3 regions of the Comamonas sp. SY3 genome follow, and region 2 is predicted to be linked to each of the others. Evidence: predicted binding sites of a transcription regulator. Region 2 holds the regulator's gene; each other region holds the start of a gene.

Region 1 (5,689 bases), on a different contig from region 2:
GGAGGTCAGACATGGGGTGTGCCCAGAAAGGTAGAAGCCCTGATTATGGGGCCGGCAAGCGCTGGAGCTCGCGCTGAATGCCAGCGATATCGCTGTCGTTGCGCGCGATTTCCTGTTTCAGATCTTCCACGCGCTTGGTGTAGAAGGCGGGGTTGCGCATCTCCAAGGCGTTTTTCTCAGGCTCGCCATTGTTGTACTCGCGCGCCAACGCGGTCTTCTTGTCCTGGGCTTTTTTCAGCTCGGTCTCCAGGATGAGGCGGGCGTCGGAATCGCGGGCGCGGCCCTCGGCCGTGGTAGAGCGTGGCGCGGGTGTGGCGGCAGCGGGTGCACGCGCCGGGCGTGGCGCAGCGGCCGGGGCATTTGGTGCGGGTGCCGGGCTGGCAGCGGGCGTGTGCGGGCGTGTGCCTTGCACGACGGTGACGTTGGCGCCTTCCACCACGGCACAGCCTTTTTGCCGTGCCTTGGCCACATCGTTGGTGTATTCATTGCCACAGCGGTAAATGCGATCCTGCGCCACCGCGCCTTGCGCACATGCCACTGCCACCATCAAAAACAACAACTTTGTATGCATAACCCCGTTTCGCCCGTTCGCCCCGCCTTGCCATTTCCGTGAGAGCCCTCAAGGAGCCTCTGCAAAACTCCCTGCCATGGTCTGAACGCGGACTCGGGCGATCCGCTGCGTTGTCTTCCTTGTCAATAGCTGGCTATTGACTGCAAAAGACGCCTTGCGTCTCATCCCGGTCCGCGTCCATCCCATTGGGCGAGGGTTTTGCAGACGATCCTGAGCGGCTTTGCACGATGACCCCTCTGCAACCCGCAGTGTAGCTACAAAGGAGGTCGATCACGCCGAACAGTTCCTGCTGTTACAGATTCGCCGCAAGCCGCCAATGCCAGCGCGGTGGGCACCCGATAAAAAAACGACCTGCCACCTTGGAAGGTTGACAGGTCGCTTTGTCCAGACTGACCAGGCCAAAAAGCCTGGCGGGAACGGCTTTACAGCGAGTAGTACATATCGTATTCGACAGGGTGCACCGCTTGGCGGAAGCGGGTCACTTCGCCCATCTTCAGCTCAATGTAGGCATCCAGCATGCTGTCGCTGAACACACCGCCCTTGGTCAGGAAGGCGCGGTCGGCATCCAGTGCTTCCAGGGCCTGGTCCAGACTGTGGCACACGGTGGGGACCAGCTTGTCTTCTTCCGGAGGCAGATGGTACAGGTCCTTGGTGGCAGCTTCGCCTGGATGGATCTTGTTTTCCACGCCATCCAGACCGGCCATCAGCAACGCTGCGAAGCCCAGGTAGGGGTTCATCAGTGGATCGGGGAAACGTGCTTCCACGCGGCGGCCCTTGGGGTTGCTCACGTAAGGAATACGGATCGATGCCGAGCGGTTTTTGGCCGAGTAAGCCAGCTTCACAGGCGCCTCGAAACCAGGAACCAGGCGCTTGTAGCTGTTGGTGCCAGGGTTGGTGATGGCGTTCAGTGCACGGGCGTGCTTGATGATGCCGCCGATGTAGTACAGCGCGAAATCGGACAGACCGGCATAGCCGTCACCGGCGAACAGGTTCTTGCCGTCTTTCCACACGGACTGGTGCACGTGCATGCCCGAGCCGTTGTCGCCCGAATAGGGCTTGGGCATGAAGGTTGCGGTCTTGCCGTAGGTGTCCGCCACGTTCCAGATCACGTACTTCTGCACCTGGGTCCAGTCTGCACGCTCCACCAGCGTGGAGAAGCGGGTGCCCAGTTCGTTCTGGCCAGCGCCGGCCACTTCGTGGTGGAACACTTCGACGGGGATGCCCAGCGACTCGAGCAGCAGGGACATTTCAGCGCGCATGTCCTGGGTGCTGTCCACGGGAGGCACGGGGAAGTAGCCACCCTTGACGCGTGGACGGTGACCACGGTTGCCATTGTCGAACTTGGCGCCGCTGTTCCAGGGTGCTTCGTATTCTTCGATGTCGAAGAACGGGTTGTTGGGTTCGGTGCTCCAACGCACGCCGTCGAAGATGAAGAATTCTGGCTCTGGACCGAAATAGGCGGTATCGCCCAGGCCCGATGCCTTCAGGTAGGCTTCAGCGCGCTTGGCCACCGAACGTGGATCGCGGTCATAGGCCTTGCCGTCACCGGGCTCGATCACGTCGCACTGCAGGAACATCGTGGTTTCGTCAAAGAACGGGTCGATGTTGGCCGTGTTGGGATCGGGCATCAGCAGCATGTCGGAGGCTTCAATACCCTTCCAGCCAGCGATGGAGGAGCCATCAAACGCGTGGCCCGAGGTGAACTTGTCTTCGTCAAAGTGCGAGATAGGCACCGTGACGTGCTGTTCCTTGCCACGGGTGTCGGTGAAACGCAGATCAACGAACTTGACCTCGTTCTCGTCCAACATGCTCATCACATCTGCAACGCTCTTGGCCATCTAATGCTCCAAAGAAAATCGTGAATAAAAAGGGCTGTGCCAAGACTAAAGCAGTTTACGTGCCAGTTTTGTGACATGCCCATGCCGACCGGAAAAAGCGGGCTTGGCGAATGCCCCTGCATCCGTACTGTGCCCAAAGCCAGACTGTACCGCGCTTTTGGCCTACCCCCAGAGGGGCGCTGAGGATTTTGCAGCCGGCGGCCCAGATCCGTGCAGCGCGAGGGGTAGGATGCGGCAACGGCACCAAAATGGTGCAAAGCAGGGGTGGCGTAACTTGAGAAGCGTTAGCGCACCAAAATGGGTATTAGCGCACTGCATTGGTGCACTGCCTGCAGGAATATAGGCTGTGAGCCTGCCGATCTCCGCGCCCTGCCCCGCCCAGACCCCTAAATCGCATCTCCGGAGTCTGGCACTCGCACACCATCGGTTTTGCCGCGCAGCGCGGGCTCCGTCACCGGCAGCTGTGCGCCGGGATCTCCATTGGCAATCCGCAGCTGCTGCAGCGCAGCCAGGCAGAAATGGATGAACCACAGCGAGGAAAACGCAAAGGTGATCGCATAGATCCATACGGCGATCGGAATCAGCACCACAAAGCCAATCGTGAAGACCATGCCCGAGGCCCAGACGATGCTGGGCGCGATGCCGATATAGCCGGAGATGATGCCCATCAGCAGCAGCGGCCAGCGGTGGCGCTGCAGAAGGGTGTCGCGTTCGGCCTTGCTGGCATGGTCAGCCAGCGCATCCACACTCATCACGCGGTAGGTGAGCCAGCCCCAGATGACGGGAGGCACAATCAGCACCAAAGGGGGGATCAGCCACAGCGGCATCGTCACGACAAAGGCCACGACGGCCACTGCCGAGGTGCTCAGGGCCCAGAGCACACTGGTCACCAGGCCCATGCCTTTTTTCTTCTCCAAAAGAGGGAAGCGCTGCTCGGTCACCATATTGACCAGCGCGGGCGTCATCAGCAGTGCAATCACCAGCAGCGCAACCACCGCTGCCACGGGCGTGATCAGGATCAGCACCACAAAGGGCGCGATGCCCGCTGCAAAACCCTCGGTGCCGCTGCTGCCAAACCAGCTGAACACCGTGCGCAGCCAGCCAATGGTCTCCACCCAGTGCTGCATGGTTGCGACCGCGCCCGACCAGAAGAAATAGCTCCAGCCCCCCAGAGCCACCAACATCACCACCAGCGGCAAAATGGACAGCAGCATCACACGCGGACGGAAGCAATAGGCGGCAGCGCGCCAGAAAGCATCAAACATCAGGCTGGAGCCGGCAGACGCTGAGGGCATGGGGTGAACTCCTTGTAGGTTTCAGCGGCACCGCAGGACAGGGAATCGCCCTCTGCGGCAGCGGATGGCAGGCATGGACTTCGCTTCAGGCACGGCCCAGCAACCGCAACAGACCACGCCACTGCTGGCTCCAAAAACCGCGCCCGTAATCGCGCAACTGCCCGTGGCGGTTGGGCTGCACCTGGTCACGGATACCGGTGGGGTCATAGCGTAGCTCAAAGTTGGCGGTGCCAAAAAGCATATCCCACCATGGCAGCAGTACACCAAAATTACAGCCCCCCAATCGCGTACGGGGCACGGCCTCTCCGGCCTGGACGGCGGGGCTGGGCGCCGCAGAAGACGTGGGTGACTCGTGGCCAATGCCGATGGCATGGTGGCGGCGGTGAAAGCGCGGGCTGATCCACAGGCGCTCGCCCAGGCGGCCAAACCACAGGCGCAGATTGGCGTGCTGCAGGCTTTCGCTCAATTGGGTGATGGCGACAATCGCGACGAACTGGCTGGGCGCCACACCGATCAAGACGGCGACGAACACCAAAATACTGTCATGCACCAGGTCATCGAGCAGGTGGTTGCGGTTGTCGCTCCACATCGTCATCTGCCGCTGGGAATGGTGCAAGGCATGCAGCCGCCACCACCAGACAAACTGGTGCTGGCCCCGGTGGATCCAGTACGCGACGAAGTCGAACACCACCAGGTAGATCAGCAGGCTTACCCAGCCCAGGTCCGTGACACCAGGCCAGAGTGCATCCAGATGCCAGGTCTCAAAACCACGCACGCGCAGCGCGCCCACCACCATGTCCCACAGCGGATCGATGGTGAAGAACAAGGCCAGACGGAACAGACCCAGGCGATGGATAAAGGTGTAGAGCATGTCCACACGGATCGCATGCCGGTCGGTCACCGCCTCGACGGGCCGCCAGCGCTGCAGCGGCGCGATGACCAGGACCATGATGACGATCTGCAGGCAACCGACCAAGAACCAGCCCGCTGCCGTGTAGCCATCTTCCAGGTAGCTGGCAAGGCCCAGGTTGAACAGCAGCGGCTGCAGCAGCTGCTCGAACAGCCACTGCTGCGCGTTATCAAAAAGCGTGCTGAGAAATTCCATGGCAAACCATTAGTGCGAATCGGGCTTCCAGCGCTGCAGCCAGTGTGCGCTACCGCGCGCGCTTTCAGCCACCATGCTGACGAATCCAATCCTTGTATTGCGGATGCTCACGCAAGGTGGCAAAACAAAATCCCTTGGCCTGCAGACCTTCGATCAGCGGCTGCAGTACGGCCGGCGCCCAAGGGTCCTTGCGGTCCCAGATGCCCAGGTGGGCCAGCAGGATATCGCCGGGGCGGATGTCGCGGAGCGCCTTGTTCAGCAGCTGCTGGTTGGGGTATTGGTCGCTGGGCAGTTCATCACCCAGAAAGCCCGCCGGCGACCAACCCACATGCGCATAGCCGCAGCCCTTGGCGGCGGCTATCAGGCTGGGTGAGGTCTTGCCACCCGGCGCGCGAAACAGCGGCAAGGGCTTGACGCCGGTGATCTTGGTCAGACGGTCCTCGGATTGTTGAATCTGCGCGCAGTACTGCGCGGCCGTCCATTCAAAGCGTTGCCCGGCCTGCGGGCCTTGTGACGGCTGCACTTTGAACCGGGGCGCAGCGCCTGCCGGCACTTTGACATCGCCACGCCAGTAGGTGTGGTCCCAGGTGTGGGAGGCAAAGGCATGGCCTTCTGCGGCGCGCGCACGCCACCAGGGCGCCCAGTGGTCACCCAGGCTGCCATCGCCCTCCTTGGTGCGTTCATTGGCCGCAAAGAAGGTGACCTTGACCTGCGTCTTGTGCAGAACCTCGGCGATCTGGTTGGCTACCCCCATGTGGCCAGTGTCCAAGGTCAGATAGACGGGCTTGCTGCAACGCGCTCCCGCAGCGACCGCTGCAACGGGCGCTGAAGCAGCAGGCTGGGCAAAGGCAACGGCGCTGCCCAAATGGGCGGCCAGAAG
Region 2 (5,689 bases):
CAGTCCGGCCAAGCCCGCAGCCGACGACAAGACGCCATTGCGCCCCAGCACCCAACTGAACGACGGAGCCAAGTAACCGTGGCAGAGAATTCGTCGACCATTTCCGTCAACGCCCGGGTGGCCACCAGCGACCAGCGCAGCCAGCTCGAGGTGTTGCATCTGGAGAAATCCTACGGCAGCCGCAAGGTGGTCAAGGACGTATCGCTGTCCGTGCGCAAGGGCGAAGTGGTGGGTTTGCTCGGCCCCAACGGCGCTGGCAAGACCACCTCGTTCTACATGATCGTCGGCCTGGTGCGCAGCGATGGCGGCGACATCCGCATCGATGGGCAGTCGGTCGCCAATATGCCGATCCACCAGCGCTCGCAGCTGGGCCTGTCCTACCTGCCGCAGGAAGCCTCGATCTTCCGCAAACTCAGCGTGCAGGACAACGTACGCGCCGTGCTGGAGCTGCAAAAGGACGAGCATGGCAAGTCGCTGTCGCGCGCCGAGGTCGAGCGCCAGCTGACCGCATTGCTGCAGGAGCTGCGTGTCGAGCATCTGCGCGAGTCGCCATCGGTCGCGCTCTCTGGTGGTGAGCGCCGGCGGGTCGAAATCGCCCGCGCGCTGGCCACCCAGCCCCGTTTCATCCTGCTCGACGAACCCTTCGCCGGCATTGACCCGATCGCCGTGATCGAGATCCAGCGCATTGTGGCTTTCCTCAAGGAACGTGGCATTGGCGTGCTGATCACTGACCACAATGTGCGTGAAACCCTGGGTATCTGTGACCATGCCTGCATCATCAGCGATGGCAAGGTGCTGGCCGCAGGGACGCCGCAAGAGATTGTGGAGAACGCAGAGGTTCGGAGGGTGTACCTGGGTGAGCATTTCCGCATGTGATACTGCACGCCCTGGCGGGCGTGCGAGCCAAGAAGCCGCCCCTCACATTGGGGCTGGCGGGGCTGATCCGTTGCCAGCTGCCGCAGCCGCAGCGGGGGCTCTGCGATGATGCCTTCGCTGTCACTGCGCGTATCGCAGAACCTGACGCTGACGCCTCAGCTGCAGCAGTCGATCCGCCTGCTGCAGCTGTCCACGCAGGAGCTGACGCAGGAAGTCGAGCAGATGCTCGACGAAAACCCGTTTCTGGAGCGCGAGGGCGATGATGCGCCCGAATCCGAACCGGGCAAGGACGCCGCCGAATCTGCTGAATCTGCCGAGTCCACCGAGGCTGCAGATGCGGCCGACAAGGTTGCCGACCTCGTGACCGGCACCGACCCCGGCAACACCAGCGATTTCGAGCCGGGTGCATCGGATCTGCCGCTGGACTTTGGCGCCGGCAAGGAAACCGGCGTAGATGCCGAGGCAGCTGCGGGCGATTCGGCATCGGACTGGGAAGAGTGGGGCGGCGAGCTGCCGGCCCGTGCCAGTGCGGGCGATGACGATGACGAAACGCCGATGTCCGAGCGGCGCAGCGAGCACCTGAGCCTGCAGGATGTGCTGCACCGCCAGGCGCTGTCGTTGCGCCTGTGCCAGGAAGACCGGGCAGCGCTCTATTTTCTGATCGAATCGCTGAACGACGACGGCTACCTCGAAGAAACACTCGCCGAGCTGGCACAAAGCTTTGGCGATGCCAGCGACCCCGAGCGCTACGAAGCACTGCTGCACCACCTGACGGTGGCGCTGCGCCTGTTGCAAAGCCTGGAACCCATCGGTGTGGGCGCACGCAACCTGTCCGAATGCATGCAGCTGCAGATCAAGGCCCAGCAGCGGCTGCTGGATGAAGAGGGCTCGGACACGCCCGAGGCCGATGCGCTGGCGCTGGAGACCGCGTTGCTGGTCTGCCAGGAATCCCTCGACCTGCTGGCGCGCCGCGATGTGCGCAAGCTGATGCAGCTGACCGGCTGCAACGAGGCGGCGGTGCGCAGCGCGCTGGGGCTGATTGCCAAACTCGAACCCCGCCCGGGCCGGCCCTATGCCGATGTGGACCGCAATGCCATCATCCCCGATGTCATCGTGCGCCCCAGCAACGAGCGCGGCCTGCCGGTGCCCGGCTTCAGCGTGCAGCTCAATGCCGAGGTGATGCCGCGCCTGCGCGTGCAGGATGTCTATGCCAATGCCTTGCGCAGCCACAAGGGCTGCGAGGGCCATGGCGCCCTGCAGCAGCGGCTGCAGGAGGCGCGCTGGTTCATCAAGAACATCCAGCAGCGCTTTGACACTATCTTGCGTGTCTCGCAGGCCATTGTGGAGCGCCAGCGCAATTTCTTTGTGCATGGCGAGCTGGCGATGCGCCCGATGGTGCTGCGCGAGATCGCCGATGAGCTGGGTCTGCACGAATCCACGATCAGCCGCGTGACCACGGCCAAGTACATGGCCACGCCGCAGGGCACCTTCGAGCTCAAGTACTTCTTCGGCTCGGGCCTGGGCACCGAGACGGGCGGCAGCGCCTCCAGTACGGCGGTCAAGGCGCTGATCAAGCAGTTGCTGGACGAGGAAAGCGCGAAGAAGCCGCTGTCGGACGCAAAAATTGCCGACCTGCTGCAGGCCCAGGGCATTGAATGCGCGCGCCGCACCGTGGCCAAGTACCGCGAAGCGATGCGCATCCCGCCGGCCAGCCTGCGCAAGGCGCTGTAAACGCAGGCAGCACGGGCCATGAAAAAACCGCAGTGGCGTTGCACACTGCGGTTTTTGCGTTGAGGCGCTGCGGTTTTACTTCGGCCACAGCCACCAGATGAACAAGGCCAGCACGGCCAGCATCAGGCCGAACTTGGTCAGCTTGTAGGCCGTCTTGTTCCAGGCCTTGAAGCGGCGGCGGTACTGGCCCATGTAGAAGGAGACCTTGAAGATGCGGCTGATGAAGCCGCGCGGATCGCCTTCGTTGTTGGGCGAGCTGGCAGCAGCCACCACATGCGTGCCCAGCCAGCGGTTGAGCCACTGCGCAAAGCCATTCGTCATCGGGCGCTCGACATCGCAGAACAGCACGATGCGGTTGCCCTCGGACCGGTTCTCGGCCCAGTGCATATAGGTCTCGTCAAAGACCACGCCTTCGCCCTCGCGCCAGCTGTAGGGCGTGCCATCGACTTCGATCATGCAGCGGTCGTCATTGGGTGCCAGCACGGCCAGGTGGTAACGCAGCGATCCGGCGTAGGGATCGCGGTGCAGGTTGAGCTTGGCGCCGGGCGGCAGCTCGGCAAACATGGCCGCCTTGATGCCGGGGATGGACTGCACCAGCGCCGTGGTCTTGGGGCAAAGCTCCATTGCCGAGGGGTGGGCCTGGCCGTACCACTTCAGGTAGAAGCGCTTCCAGCCGGTCTTGAAGAAGGAGTTGAAGCCCGCGTCGTCGTTGTTGGCCGCTGCCTTGATCTGCATCGCCTGGTGCAGGCCGATGGCCTCTTCGCGGATCTCGCGCCAGTTGGCCTGCAGCGGGGCCAGGTCGGGGAAGGTGCTGGTGGGCAGGTACGGCGTGCGCGGTACCTTGCTGAACATCAGCATGAACACATTGAACGGCGCCGTGAAGGTGGAGTGGTCAAACAGCTGGCGCAGCAGCTTGTGCCGCACCTTGCCACGCAGGTGCATGTAGAGGCCGCAGCCAAAGAAAAGCAGCACCAGGGCCAGAACGATGATTTTTGCCATAGACAGCGATTTTAGCGACTGCGCTGTGGCGGGTGTCTGCGCGAGCGCAAACCGGCGCGCTGCAAGGCCTGCGGGGCGGTCTGATGGCCTGCTGCCAGCAGGCCTATTGCCGACGTCCCAGGCCTGCGCGCTTACTTGGGCTGTGCCGCGAAGGCGGTTTTCAGGCGCTGCAGCATCTCGCGGTTGAGCTGGCGCTGCTGGCCGCTCCAGTGCGTCATCGCCTTGTTCAGCTCGGCCTGCAGCGCATGGGCGGTCTGCCAGTCGCCCTGGCCTGCAGCCCAGATCGCATACTCGGCCATCACATCGAAGCTGCCCGAGTGCTGGCGCGCAAAGTCAAAGCTCTTGCGGGCCATCTCCTGGTCGCCCAGCTGGGCATAGGCCTTGGCCACCAGCAGGCCCACGGCCTCGGCGCGGAAATGCACGTCGGCCTGCGCAATCACGCGCAGCTGCTGCAAGGCCTGCTGCGGATGGCCGGCCTGGTAGGCGGCTTGCGCAGCGCCCCAGCGGATATCGAGGTCATTGGCAAACGGGCCCTTCATGCTGGCCTCGAAGTGGCCAAAGGCCTGCTCGGCCTGGCCGGTGGCCAGCAGCGCCTGGGCCAGGCGGATCTGGTTCTGCGCGGTGGGGCTGTAATCGTAGGCGGCCTGGGCTTCACGCACCTCGCGGGTCGGGTCCAGCGCCTTGACGGCATTGCTCGCCAGGCTGCGGGCATGGCGCTGCAGCCGTGAATTGGGCAGGTAGATGGCGAAAAAATACACCACGCTGCCCAGGAAGGGGAAGGCCAGCAGCACAAACAGCCAGTAGTTGTTCTGGCCGCTGCGCACCGCATGGACGGCAAAAAATAGCGCAATGATGACGTGTACGCCGGCTCCGAGGTAGGGCATCCGCTTATCTTTCTTCAGGGGTCTGGGGGGAGGGCCTGGGCGCACGGGGCGGCGGCCCGCTCTGGAGTCGGACTATAGCAGCCGGCCCATCATTACCGCAGCGCTATCGAGGGCCCGGCCCCGAAGGCGGCTGGCACAGTACACATTCCCATGCGCTTGCGCAGACAATGGCGCAAGCGCGTATGCTTGCGCCCCTGCTTATGAACCAACTGCATTTGTTTTTGCCCTGCGCCGCCGGCGTCGAGGGCCTTTTGGCGGACGAAGTCCATGCCATCACCGGCGCCAGCGGCCAGGACCTGTTGGTGGCGCGCGGCGGCGTCATGCTGCGCGGCATGTGGCGCGATGCGCTGCTGCTGAACCTGCACAGCCGCCTGGCCCAGCGCGTGCTGGTGGAGCTGTCGCACAGCATGTACCGCAACGAGAACGATCTCTACCGCGCTGCCAGCGAGGTGGCCTGGGAGATCTGGTTCTCGCCCAAGGAGACCTTCAAGATCGAGGTCACCTCCCAGCACAGCCCGCTGACCAGCCTGAACTTTGCGGCGCTGCGCGTCAAGGATGCGATTGCCGACCGCTTCCGCGAGCGCCGCCACGGCGTGCGCCCCAGCGTAGAGACGCACCACCCCGATGTGCGCGTGCACCTGCACCTGACCACCGATGGCGCCACCATTTATATCGACACCTCGGGCGAGGCGCTGTTCAAGCGCGGCTGGCGCGAGGACAAGGGCGATGCCCCGCTGAAGGAAACCCTGGCTGCCGCGATGATTGCCGCCAGCGGCTGGGACCCGCATGGCGACGACCCGCAGCCGCTGTACGACCCCTGCTGCGGCAGTGGCACCGTGGTCATCGAGGCCGCCCAGATTGCGCGCAAGATCCCGGCGGGCATCCTGCGCCGCTTTGCGTTTGAGAAGCTGGTGCCTTTCCAGCGCCATGTCTGGGAGGCGATGCTCGACGAGGCCGAGCGCCAGATCCTGCCCCAGAGCCCGGTGGGCATCTATGGCTCGGACATCTCCTTCCGCATGGTCGACTTTGCCCAGCGCAATGCCGAGCGTGCCGGTGTGGCCGAGACCATCGAGCTGCGCGGCGGCGATGCGCTGCAGCGCATGCCCCCGAGCGAGCTACCCGGCATGATGCTGCTCAACCCGCCGTACGGCGAGCGTATTGCCGCAGCCGGCAGTGCCGGCCGCAATGCGGCCGAGCGC
Region 3 (5,689 bases), on a different contig from region 2:
GTAGATGGTCCACAGCACGGTGATCAGCGAAAAGATCGTGAACACCTGGGCCAGCACCGACAGCATGTTCTTGCTGCGCACCAGACCGCCGTAGAACAGCGCCAGACCCGGGATGACCATCAGGATCACCAGCATGGTCGAGGTCATGATCCAGGCGGTATCGCCCGCGCTCAGAACGGGAGCTGCCGCATCAGCCGCAGCCGCGTTGCCCGCAGTGGCCACTGCCACCGCCGCCAGCCCTGCCAAGGAAAGTAGTCGTCTCATGTTGTTCACACCTTCAAGATAAATTGGCTTGTAGCGCGCGCCTTGCCAGCGCGGAGCGCCTTTTTTTTAGATTGCGTTCGGGCCGGTTTCGCCGGTACGGATACGCACCACCTGCTCCAGCGGGGAGACAAAGATCTTGCCGTCGCCGATCTTGCCGGTGCGCGCGGCGTTCTCGATGGCCTCGATCACCCGGTCCACCAGGTCCTCGGCCACCGCGATCTCCAGCTTCACCTTGGGCAGGAAATCCACCACGTACTCGGCGCCTCGGTACAGCTCGGTATGGCCCTTCTGACGTCCAAAGCCCTTGACCTCGCTCACCGTGATGCCTTGCACCCCAATATCGGACAGCGCCTCACGCACTTCATCGAGCTTGAAGGGCTTGATCACCGCCACTACCAGTTTCATGTTCATAGGTTCTCCTGTCGTCACTTATTGCAGCGGCGCTGCATCAAAAAGCCTTGGTCAGCGACACGATCGCACGACCCTTGTTCACAAAGCCGAAGGCGCCTGTCTTGTTGGCACCCACCCAGGCGGCACTCAGCGAGAAACCGTCACCCAGGTCATAGGCACCGCCCACGCTGTAGTCCAGGTAGTTGGGCACGCCCAGGTCCTTGATGTCGCTGGAAAAGCGGGTGTAGCCCACGGCCAGCTTCAACGTGGTTTTGGGCGCCACTTCCTGCGCAAACGCCACATTCAGGTAGCCGGTGTTGCGGCCCTTGTACGTGCTGTCGTACTTGGTGCCGGCCCAGCCAAAGTAATCCTTCGATACGGTGTGCGAGTACTTCACGGTCACCGGGCCGTAGGTGCCCGAGCCGTACAGTTCGGTGGTGTTGCCCAGCGTGTTGCCGGGATAGACATAGGTCAGCAGACCCAGGTCCCAATCCACATCGGCGGCCTTGAACTTGTAGCCACCGTAGAAATCCATCTCCACCTTGTTGTTGTCGAGCCAGTCGACGGTGGAGTTCCAGTTACCCACATAAAAGCCGCTGTCGCCAAAGGCGTAGTCGACCCCTCCCTGGAGTGCGGGCTTGACCCACTTGGCACTAGAGGACTTCTGGTCCTGACCGCGGAACTTGTAGTTCGTGGTCACGCTCACGTTGGCGGTCAGCTGCGCGCTCGCCACCACCGGCAGCGCCAGGAACGCTGCACCCGCCACCACCATCCAGCCTCTGTTGCTCATCGCCATTGCCACACTCCTTGTTGATGAATTCGACCCATCCGTTGGTGGCAAGCACAATGCACAGAGCGTGCCAAACCTGGCACCACCCCGCGCGTTGTGCGCACCAGACAAGCGCCGCCCGCTATGTTTTTTTGCAAATGCTTACGTTCTCAGCCGCCACCGGGCTGTGCGGGGCAAACGGCGCAGGCTGGGTGCCAGCGGCGCTGCCGCTGCGGGCTGGCGCCCCTTGTCCCGAAAACCGACTTTTGCGATGCTGGCTGCAGCCGTGCCTCCAAGAGGTGCTTCGCAATGCACCAAAACGGTGCACAACCACAAGGAAGCCAGCCCATGAGTCTCGCCGTGGTGCACAGCCGGGCCCTGGTCGGGCTCACCGGCCACCCCGTCAGCGTCGAAGTCCATCTGGCCAATGGCCTGCCCAGCTTCACCCTGGTCGGCCTGGCCGATCTGGAAGTGAAAGAGGCTCGCGAGCGCGTGCGCTCGGCGCTGCAGAACAGCGGACTGGAGTTCCCGCACAACAAGCGCATCACCGTCAACCTGGCCCCGGCCGACCTGCCCAAGGAATCGGGCCGCTACGACCTGGCCATCGCGGTCGGCATTCTGGCGGCCAGCGGCGCCATCGATGCAGACCGGCTCCAGCACTACGAGTTTGCCGGCGAGCTGTCGCTGTCCGGCGCACTGCGGCCCGTGCGCGGCGCGCTGGCCGCGAGCATGGATCTGCACCAGCGCGGCCAGCATGTGCGCCAGGTGCTGCCCCCGGGCAGTGCAGAAGATGCGGCGCTGGTGCCCGATGCCGAGGTCTACCGCGCCAGCCACCTGATGGACGTGGTGCAGCACTTTGCGCCGCAGGCCGCCAGCGCCGAGCCCGATGCAGCCCCCAGCCAGTGGCAGCGCATGCCCGCCCAGAGCCGGCCGCCCGAGGCGCCCGGCGCCGATATGGCCGACGTCAAAGGCCAGACCGCCAGCAAGCGGGTGCTGGAGATCGCCGCCTGCGGCGGCCACAACCTGCTGATGCTGGGCGCACCGGGCGCCGGCAAATCGATGCTGGCCCAGCGCTTTGCCGGCCTGCTGCCTGCGCTGAGCGTGGCCGAGGCCCTGGAGAACGCCGCCGTGCACAGCCTGGTCGGCGCCTTTGATGCCCGCAGCTGGGGCCAGCGCACCACCATGGCGCCCCACCACACCGCCAGCGCCGTGGCCCTGGTGGGCGGCGGCAGCCCGCCCCGGCCCGGTGCGATATCGCTGGCCTATTGCGGCGTGCTGTTTTTGGACGAATTGCCAGAATTTCCGCGCAGCGCGCTGGAAGCGCTGCGCGAGCCGCTGGAGACCGGCCAGATCAGCATTGCCCGCGCCGCGCAGCAGGCCACCTTCCCCGCCCGCTTTCAGCTGATCGCCGCGATGAACCCCTGCCCCTGCGGTTTTCGGGGCTCGCGCCAGCGCGCCTGCCGCTGCTCGCCCGACCAGGTCAGCCGCTACCAGGCCCGCATCAGCGGCCCCCTGCTCGACCGCATCGACCTGCACCTGGAAGTCAGCCCCCTGCCGGCCGATGAACTGCTCACCGCCCCGGCCGGCGAATCGACCGCCGCCATCCGCGAGCGGGTGACCGCCGCCCGCGCCCGCTCACTGCAGCGCCAGGGCATGCACAACCAGCAGCTGCAAGGCCAGGCGCTCGATGCCCACTGCCAGGCCGAGCCCGCCGCGCTGCAACTGCTGCAAACCGCCGCCGCCCAGCTGGCCTGGTCTGCACGCGGCATCCACCGCAGCCTGCGCGTGGCCCGCTCGATTGCCGACCTGGCGCAGTCGGAGACCATCAGCCCGGCCCATGTGGCCGAGGCGGTGCAGTACCGGCGGGCATTGTTGGGTACGAGCGGCATGTAGGCAGCGCATGCCCATGCTCATCCCCGCCCTTATGCAAAAAACGCGTTTGCTAAGTCAGAAAAATTAGTTCCTCCCGCAACGCTGCCTTTGCACAATCCCCCCTTTTGCGCCGCGCAGCCCTGCTGCGACTGGCGGGTTTTTGAAAGCGGATATGGGCGTGAGCAAATTGGGCCAGTGGCGAGTCTTGGGCGTGGCGATGGCCTCGATGTGTGTGGTGGCCGGTGCCAGTGCTGCAGGCGCAGCCAGCGCCCCCAGCGGTGCTCCCATCCGTATCGGCCTGCTGGCGCCGCTGACCGGATCGGGCGGCGCCTATGGCAAGGAAGAGGAAACGGCCGCCAAGGCCGCCGCTGCCCATATCAATGCCCATGGCGGTGTGCTGGGCCGGCCCTTGGAGATCGTGGTGGCCGATGACGAGACCACACCGACCGCCGGGGTGTCCGCCGCGCGCAAGCTGATCGATGTGGATGGCGTGGTGGCGATCACCGGCGTGTGGAGCAGTGCCGTGGCGCTGGCCGTGCGCCCGGTGGCGCTGGAGAAAAGCGTGGCCTTGCTGCCCGTGGGTTCGGCCGATGAGCTGACCGAAGGTGACAACAAGGGCCTGGTCTGGCGCTTCCAGACCAATGGCAAGAACTGGGGCCAGGCCTTTGCCAATGTGGCCTACAAGGATGGCGCCAGGACGGCCTCCATCCTGGTGCTGCAGACGCCCTTCACGCTCAGCACCGTCAAGCCCTTTGCCGACCGCTTTGCGCAGCAGGGCGGCAAGGTGCTCGACACCCTCTACTTCAACCCCAACCAGCCCTCGTACCGGGCCGAGGTGGAAAAGATCTTCAGCAAGAAGCCCGATGCGGTCTTCCTGCCCAGCTATATCCCCGAGTTCAGCGCCATCGTGCGCGAGATTTACCGCAGCGGCTACGAAAGCAAGCTCTACACCTTCAGCCATGCGGCCGACAGCGGCGGCAAGTTTGTGCAGAACGTGGGCAAGGCCGCCGCAGAGGGCGTGAACCATGTGCAGGCCACGCCGGTGGGCAACAACGCCAGCTACCAGCTCTACCTGAAGCAGACCCAGCAGCCCGAAGGCACGATCGTCGCGTTTGGCGCCAATGTGTTCGACGAGATCAATGTGCTGGCGCTGGCCATCGAAAAGGCCAAGAGTGCCAAGGCAGCCGACTTCAGCAAGGAAATCGCCAACGTGGTCAACACCAAGGGCCCCGATGTGCACGACCCTGTGCAGGGCCTGCAACTGATCCGCGCAGGCAAGCCTTTCCGCTACTCCGGCGCGACGGCGGACTTCCGCTTTGCGCCCAATGGCGACCAGGTGGACCTGGACTATGGCCACTACCGCGTGCTCAATGGCGTGAGCAAGCTGGTGGGCACCACCAAATGAGCCTGCAGACAGACGATCTGCTCACGGTTCAGGATGTTCATGTAGGTTTCGGCGAATTCACCGCCCTCGACGGTGCCCACCTGCGCATTGCGCGCGGTGGCATCACCGGCATGGTGGGGCCCAATGGCGCGGGCAAGTCCACGTTATTCAATGTGCTGGGCGGCCAGCAGGCGCACCAGGGCGGCCGGGTGCTGTTCGACGGGCAGGACATCACGCACTGGTCCGTGCACCGCCGCGCCCAGGCCGGCCTCACACGTACCTTTCAGATATCGCGCGAGATGGGCGCGCTCACCGTGCTGGAAAACCTGCTGCTCGCCGCCCCCCGGCAGCCCGGAGAAAAGCTCTGGCATGCGCTGCTGAACACCGCTGCCGCGCGCCAGCATGAAGCCCAGGCCATGGCGCAGGCGCAGGCCCTGCTCGAGCGCGTGGGCCTGTGGCGCCTGGCGCATGAGCGGGCCGACAGCCTCTCGGGCGGCCAGAAGAAACTGCTGGAGCTCTGCCGCGCGCTGATGCTCAAGCCCCGGCTGGTGCTGCTCGATGAGCCGGCAGCCGGTGTCAACCCGGTGCTGGTCGGCGAGATTGCGGACTTTATCCGCAGCCTGCAGGCCGAGGGCATGAGCTTTGCCATCGTGGAACACAACATGGACATGATTGCCGCCCTCTGCGACCCGGTGTATGTGCTGGCGCAGGGCAAGGTGCTGACCCAGGGCAGCTTTGCGCAGGTCTCTGCCCATGCGCAGGTGGTCGAAGCCTACCTCGGAGGTGTGGCATGAGCGCCGAACTGCGTCTGGACAATATCGTGGCCGGCTACGGCGCGCGCGCCGTGCTGCATGGCGTGAGCCTGGATGTCGCACCCGGCTCCAGCCAGGTGGTGGTCGGCCCCAACGGCTCGGGCAAATCCACCTTGATGCGCGTGGTCACCGGGCTGATCCGCCCGCAGTCGGGCCGCGTGCTCTGGGACGGCCGCGACATCACCGCCATCGACGCAC

The links. Region 2 encodes sigma-54, which starts transcription at its own class of promoters, with help from an activator protein. Its sites were predicted from a motif close to TGGCANGNAANCTGCTTT; they were not measured.
Region 1: glnA (type I glutamate--ammonia ligase) is a predicted target of sigma-54. The motif match lies at 2,457-2,474, and genes of this name have one in related genera.
Region 3: ACCQ08_RS07560 (TorF family putative porin) is a predicted target of sigma-54. The motif match lies at 1,500-1,517, and genes of this name have one in related genera.

The regions. Positions count from the first base shown of each region.
Region 1 is NZ_JBGTYN010000009.1:2,025-7,713, reverse strand. It holds gene glnL (nitrogen regulation protein NR(II)) at 1-13, opposite strand, end outside; gene ACCQ08_RS13275 (hypothetical protein) at 44-571, opposite strand; gene glnA (type I glutamate--ammonia ligase) at 994-2,409, opposite strand; gene ACCQ08_RS13265 (EI24 domain-containing protein) at 2,796-3,704, opposite strand; gene ACCQ08_RS13260 (sterol desaturase family protein) at 3,790-4,809, opposite strand; gene ACCQ08_RS13255 (polysaccharide deacetylase family protein) at 4,874-5,689, opposite strand, start outside.
Region 2 is NZ_JBGTYN010000020.1:45,471-51,159, forward strand. It holds gene lptA (lipopolysaccharide transport periplasmic protein LptA) at 1-76, shown strand, start outside; gene lptB (LPS export ABC transporter ATP-binding protein) at 100-876, shown strand; gene rpoN (RNA polymerase factor sigma-54) at 982-2,607, shown strand; gene ACCQ08_RS20255 (aspartyl/asparaginyl beta-hydroxylase domain-containing protein) at 2,683-3,597, opposite strand; gene ACCQ08_RS20260 (hypothetical protein) at 3,738-4,490, opposite strand; gene ACCQ08_RS20265 (class I SAM-dependent RNA methyltransferase) at 4,691-5,689, shown strand, end outside.
Region 3 is NZ_JBGTYN010000004.1:209,664-215,352, reverse strand. It holds gene ACCQ08_RS07570 (ammonium transporter) at 1-264, opposite strand, end outside; gene glnK (P-II family nitrogen regulator) at 331-669, opposite strand; gene ACCQ08_RS07560 (TorF family putative porin) at 713-1,444, opposite strand; gene ACCQ08_RS07555 (YifB family Mg chelatase-like AAA ATPase) at 1,772-3,316, shown strand; gene ACCQ08_RS07550 (ABC transporter substrate-binding protein) at 3,474-4,700, shown strand; gene ACCQ08_RS07545 (ABC transporter ATP-binding protein) at 4,697-5,473, shown strand; gene ACCQ08_RS07540 (ABC transporter ATP-binding protein) at 5,470-5,689, shown strand, end outside.